Regions from separate parts of the Alteromonas sp. AWQ4_252 genome, predicted to be linked through region 1. Evidence: predicted binding sites of a transcription regulator. Region 1 holds the regulator's gene; the other holds the start of a gene.
What was found. The regulator sigma-54, encoded in region 1, starts transcription at its own class of promoters, with help from an activator protein. The targets are predictions, from matches to a motif close to GTTGGCACGNNNNTNGNNT.

Region 1 (3,396 bases):
GTAAGTTACGCACATCTATGCTGACGGCAACCTGGTCGTATTCGTCGGCTACCGTGTGGGTAAGTGCGGGTAATAAATTGACAGGAATATTGTCGACACAATAATAGCCCAAGTCTTCCAGTGCGCGCAGAGCCACCGATTTTCCTGAGCCCGAGCGGCCGCTGATGATAATAAGTTTCACGGGCGTTTCTCCTAAACGAACGTGTAGAACAGTTCCTTTAACAATAAGTTACTGTAAAGCGCGGATAATATCATCACTTGTTTCCGCTTTTCTGATAGTTTTTATCGTTTCTTTATCACTGAGCTTACCTGCTACCGTGGCAAGGGTTTGCAGATGCCCCTCTGTTTGATCCTGAGGAACCAAGAGCGTAAAGAAAATATCCACAGGCTTACTGTCGATGGCGTCAAAATCGATAGCTGGCTTACTGGTAACAACAATGGCAATTACGTGGTCAAGCCCCTCGAGCCGGCCATGAGGTAACGCGATGCCGTTCCCAATCCCTGTGCTACCCATGCGTTCTCGTGACATGAGGCTACTAAGCACCACTGCTTCGTCTATTTCCGGGTTATTTTTAGCGGCAATGCCACTGATTATTTCCAGAATGCGCTTTTTGCTATTGCACTGGACCGCACACTCGGTGCGATCCAGGCTTACTATGGCTTGTATATCCATGGTTTAGTGCTTTTTCAGCTTTTCCTTATGTTTGAGTACTTGCCTGTCTAACTTATCAACCATGCTGTCAATTGCAGCGTACATGTCTTGATTCTGCGAGGATGCGAACACCTCCGCGCCACTCAAATGAACAGTTGCCTCCGCTTTCTGATTAAGTTTCTCAACATTCAGTATGACGTGTACATTCGATATGTGATCGAAGTGTCTTTCCAGTTTACTGAACTTAGTATCGACATAATTACGCAAAGAATCAGTGATCTCAACATGATGACCGGTAAGGTTGATTTGCATATTTCGTCTTCCTTATTGTGAGCAGCCTTAGTTAAATTAGGCTTTTGCGTTGGTTAGACGGTGGAATCGATAGTGATTCCCGGTACTTTGCTATTGTTCGCCGTGCCACCATAATACCTTGGTCGGCCAACAATGAAGCAATCTTGCTGTCGCTTAGTGGTTTGCTCGGCTTTTCGGCCGCAACCAGCTTCTTAATCAGCGCTCTAATCGCCGTAGATGAGCACTCGCCACCTGATTCAGTGGCAACGTGACTGGAGAAGAAATACTTCAACTCAAAAATGCCTCGGGGCGTGTGCATATACTTTTGTGTAGTCACCCGCGAAATGGTTGATTCGTGCATATCTACCATTTCCGCCACGTCGTTTAATACCATGGGCTTCATCATTTCCGGACCGTGTTCAAAAAAGCCCATTTGCTGTTGAACAATGCAATTTGCTACCTTCAACAAGGTATCATTCCGGCTTTCGAGACTCTTGATGAACCACTTGGCTTCTTGCATGTGAGAGCGAATAAATTGGCTGTCACTGCTGTTTTTGGCCCGTCGACTCATGGCCGCATATTGCTGATTAACACTGAGTTTCGGCAGGCTGTCAGGGTTGAGTTCAACTACCCAGCGACCATTTTTCTTCGCCACTGACACATCGGGAATAACGTACTCAGGTTCTTTGGTAATTAGCGCACTACCAGGACGAGGATTCAACGTCTGTAACAAGCGCATGGCTTCCCGAAGCTGATCTTCTTTGAGGCGGGTTTTACGCATTAACGTACGGTAATCTTTACTGCCGAGTAAATCTGCATAGTCTTTTAAAATCAACTTTGCTTCTTCTAACCACGGCGTTTCAGGCGCAAACTGATTTAACTGCACCAATAAACATTCCTGAGGCGTTCTGGAACCTGAACCAATGGGATCGAACATCTGAATGCGTTTCAAGACACATTCCACTTCATCCTCTTCCACCGGTTCTTCCATATCCTCACTGTTGACACTTTGTAGAATGTCGTCGACGGTAACAGTGAGGTAGCCGGACTCGTCGATGGAGTCGATAATGGCTAAGGCAATTGCGCGGTCGGTGTCTGAGAAAGGGGTTAACCGCATTTGCCACAATAAATGGTCTTGAATGTTCTCAGTGGTTTCGCCCTGAAATACTTGTTCGTCGTCACCGCCGGAAGAAGGCCCTGGGGCAGGGGCTGATGAGGCCGAAATGTATTCATCCCAGGTGCTGTCAATGGGAAGCTCATCGGGTAAGTCGTTTTTTTCAAGCGCTTCGCCGGTGTCCATATTATCTGATGCAGACGCGCTCACAGCTTCCTGTGCGCTGTCGTCGTTATCGATATTATTTTTCTCAACTACCTCGTTATCTGCGCCTTCATCTACTTCCAGCAACGGATTTGAATCCAGTGCTTCCTGAATTTCCGCCTGCAAATCGAGCGTAGACAGTTGCAGCAATTTAATTGCCTGCTGTAACTGCGGCGTCATGGTTAGTTGTTGACTAAATTTTAGCTGTAAAGATGGTTTCATCTACGTCTTATTATAACTCTTAAAAAGGATACCCGACAGAATGCCTGCCGTGCCTGCGATAATTCGCATTGCTATCAGGGCTATCTTAACTATAGCCTGAATTGCTCGCCTAGGTATACATCTCTCACTTTTTGGTTACTCAATACTTCTTCGGCAGTGCCTTGAGCAATGAGTTCCCCGTGGCTGACAATATACGCTTCTTCACATACATCCAGAGTTTCACGCACATTGTGATCAGTGATAAGAATGCCAATACCTCTGTCACGTAAATGCTGAATGATCTTCTTTATATCATTAACCGAAATAGGGTCAACACCAGCGAAGGGTTCATCGAGTAAAATAAATTGCGGATTGGCTGCAAGCGCCCTGGCAATTTCAACCCTGCGTCGCTCTCCCCCGGATAAACTCATTCCTGTACTATTGCGTATATGGTTAATATTAAATTCATCAAGTAGCGCATCTGCTTCAGCTTCCCGTTGATGTGTTTTTAAATCTTTACGGGTTTGCAAGATGGCCATGATGTTTTCATGAACAGTAAGCTTGCGAAAAATCGACGCTTCCTGGGGCAGATAACCAATCCCCTTTCGTGCCCGTTCGTGCATTGGCTGATGCGTAAGCTCTTGATTATCTATATTGATTTTGCCTTTATCCAGCGGCACCAGACCTACTATCATGTAAAAAGTCGTGGTTTTTCCAGCGCCATTTGGCCCCAAAAGACCTACGATTTGCCCGGTTGATACCGACAGACTCACATCCCGCACAACTTGTCTGGATTTGTAAGACTTAGCGAGATGCGACGCAGATAAAGTGGCCATGGCTAGTTGTTTTCTCCTTCATTTTCAGTATCTTTACTGTCTTTCGCTTTTATAGCATCAGGCCGGAAAACTGTTGTCACTCTACCATTACCACTGTC
Region 2 (3,396 bases), 480 kb from region 1:
TGCTATTGATTGTTTTATTCAATAGTGTGATGCATACCAAGGTAGGGTCTATACGATCGGGTTTTGTACATGCATGGTGATAAAATGGCTCAATCTAATTTTGTAAACGATTGACCAGAATTTGAACGTGTTGACCCTTGCGGTATGTTCTGGCTATGAAGGGAAAATAAAAAGCCCCGCAGAAGCGGGGCCAAGTGATGGTGAGTTGAGCATTATTATTATTGTTGGTAGTTGCCCAATCGAGTCTTCGGATTAAAGATTAGCGACCAGAGGTAAAGTCAGGATATGCTTCCAGACCACACTCGCTCACGTCTACACCTTCGAATTCTTCTTCTTCTGTCACTCTTACACCGATGATAGCTTTAATGACTACCCAAACGATGAGGCTGGTTACAAACACCCATACAAAGATAGTGGCTGCACCCAGTAATTGACCGCCCATGCTTGAACCATCGTTGGTGAAAGGTACCAGAATCAAACCCAGTAAACCTACAACACCGTGAACAGAGATAGCGCCTACCGGATCATCAATCTTGACTTTGTCGAGGAAGATAATAGACAACACAACTAACAGGCCACCGAGAGCACCAAACAGTGTTGCTTGAAGCGGCGTAGGTGTAGAAGGTTCAGCGGTAATTGCAACCAAACCAGCCAGTGCACCGTTCAGTACCATAGTCAGGTCGGCTTTGCCAAACATCACTCGCGCCAGGATAAGTGCAGCAATAGCACCACCCGCAGCAGCGGCATTTGTGTTCATAAATACAACGGCTACGGCATTTGCACTTTCAACGGTCGCTGTAGCAAGTACAGAACCACCGTTAAATCCAAACCAACCCATCCACAGAATGAATGTGCCGAGTGTAGCAAGTGGAAGGTTAGCACCTGGGATAGCGTTTACTTTGCCATCTGCAGTGTATTTCCCTTTACGAGGACCAAGTACCAGTACACCCGCGAGCGCAGCTGCAGCACCAGCCATGTGAACAATACCGGAACCAGCAAAATCAGAGAAGCCCATGTCACCCAGAGTGTACATACCAAACACAGAATCACCATTCCACGTCCATGCACCTTCCATTGGATAAATGAAGCCAGTCATGACTACTGCAAAAGCAAGGAATGCCCAAAGCTTCATACGCTCAGCAACAGCACCAGATACAATTGACATAGCAGTAGCAACAAATACTACCTGGAAGAAAAAGTCAGCGGAAGGCGCATAAGTTGCAGCATCTTCGGCCACGCCAGTAGCGCCATCAGCAATAATACCGTCGAGGAATATACCGCCGCCATACATGATGTCGTAACCACAAATCATGTACATAGTGCACGCAATAGCGAACAAAGCGACGTTTTTCGTTAAGATTTCAGTTGTGTTCTTTGCGCGGACAAGGCCCGCTTCCAACATTGCAAATCCGGCAGCCATCCACATGACTAACGCACCGCAAATCAGGAAATAAAAGGTATCTAATGCATACCCGAGTTCAAATGTGATTTCCATTGTGTTCTCCGCAATTATTATTGTGTGGTTTTACAGTGCGTCAGCGTCTGCTTCGCCAGTACGAATTCGTACAGCGTGTTCAAGATCGTAAACGAATACTTTACCGTCGCCGATTTTGCCCGTTTTCGCTGCACCGACTATAGCTTCAACTAAACGCTCAACCTGGTCTGTCTGAACCGCAATTTCCAGCTTAACTTTTGGCAGGAAATCGACCTGATATTCAGCACCGCGGTATAACTCGGTATGCCCTTTTTGACGTCCAAACCCTTTCACTTCGGTAACGGTTAAACCGTCGATACCAATTTCTGAAATGGCTTCACGAACATCATCCAGCTTGAAGGGCTTGATGATAGCTGTGACTAGTTTCATGTGTTGCTCCCAAATAATGTTTTTATGTATTCGCCAGTAGCGGGTACAGACTGCAACACAAGTCCTGTGCCACAAATATTAACCATTACAAAACAACAACTTAAAATTATTATCCAGTCAGAAAACCGCCAACGACGCACCAAACGAATGCAACAACAAAAAACCGCACCAAGATAGTGCATTAAGTTACAAAAATGATCTCTTTGTGGAACTCTTTATAAAAAACGCGGTCTTTTTGTGCGTTATGGAAATCACTTTACAACCTGTATTCAGCCCAGAAAGAGAACATTTCGTCCCTTCTGCTCGCTCCCGAGTAGGGCGAGTTTTGCTTGTATCTGTAGTTTTACACTTTCTTCTTATTGCTATCCTCGCTTTACAGGAACGCAATCCTGCTCCCGTGCGTTCTGCTCAAAAACCTCCCATAGCCGCCACTCTGTACCCGGCTCCAGTTAAACGTGCCATTAAGGAAAGTGTTTTACGAGATCCTCCACCACAAGCGCCAAGTAACCATACTCAGAAACCACTCGCTGAAAAAGATAGTTACAGCAGTGAGATTGACACTAAAACGCCAGTAGACACGACTTCCACTGCGCCTTCACAAGCTTCGAACCCTGAGCCTGAACTACCTGCCCCTGCCGTAGAATCAGCAAAACAGCCACTTTCTGACCCGGCAAAGCCAGATTTGCAACCGGCCCGGTCGCCTGGTGCAACACGTCCAAGGCTTAGTTCTCGGCAGGCGCTGGATGGCTATTTTTCCAGGCTCGAAGAGGAAAAGCGCCAGGCGCAAGCAGAGCAAGCTGCTCGAGACAGGCGCGAACAACAGCGGTCACCTGTCATTGTGGATTCCCGCAAGGATGAGCCAGAAGAAGATACCAGTGCTCCACCGCCAGTTAATGTAGACTGCAGCTCAACAACCACCAAAACACTTAGCGTTATTTCTCGATTTACTGGCGGGCGAGTCACCTGTTCTGATCGCAGCAATGGCTTTGACACCTTTATTGATAAACGGCTGAATAAAGGCGTAGATCCAGAGGAAAATCCTGACAACAGACGCTGATTTTATTGTCAGTGGCCACAACAGTGGTTAATCTACATAAGAATTGATTTTTTATAAGGATTTCATCAACGTGGCGGCTGCAAACTTACTGGCACTTATCGACGACATCGCAACCCTGCTTGACGACATATCGGTCATGTCTAAAGTGGCTGCGAAAAAAACGGCCGGCGTACTGGGTGATGACCTCGCGCTCAACGCTAACCAAGTTCAGGGCGTGCGCGCTGAACGAGAACTGCCCGTTGTGTGGGCGGTAGCGAAAGGTTCGTTTATTAACAAAGTCATTCTTGTCCCTGCTGCACTCCTGATCAGTGCTTTTATCCCCGTATTGATCACTATTTTGTTAGTACTCGGTGGCCTTTATCTTTGCTACGAGGGTGCAGAAAAGGTATTACATCGCTTTTCCCCCCACCATGACGATGCCGAGAGAGAAGCACGGCTGGCACAATTTGCACAAGAAAATGTTGATTTGGTTGCG

Region 2: the regulator sigma-54 is predicted to act here: its motif matches at 1,920-1,938, upstream of glnK (P-II family nitrogen regulator).

What each region holds. Positions count from the first base shown of each region.
Region 1 is NZ_JBSWSV010000001.1:1,811,483-1,814,878, forward strand. It holds gene rapZ (RNase adapter RapZ) at 1-181, opposite strand, end outside; gene ptsN (PTS IIA-like nitrogen regulatory protein PtsN) at 230-673, opposite strand; gene hpf (ribosome hibernation promoting factor) at 677-964, opposite strand; gene ACXACM_RS08120 (RNA polymerase factor sigma-54) at 996-2,483, opposite strand; gene lptB (LPS export ABC transporter ATP-binding protein) at 2,573-3,298, opposite strand; gene lptA (lipopolysaccharide transport periplasmic protein LptA) at 3,301-3,396, opposite strand, start outside.
Region 2 is NZ_JBSWSV010000001.1:1,326,495-1,329,890, reverse strand. It holds gene ACXACM_RS05745 (ammonium transporter) at 260-1,495, opposite strand; gene glnK (P-II family nitrogen regulator) at 1,526-1,864, opposite strand; gene ACXACM_RS05735 (hypothetical protein) at 2,109-2,921, shown strand; gene ACXACM_RS05730 (DUF808 domain-containing protein) at 2,992-3,396, shown strand, end outside.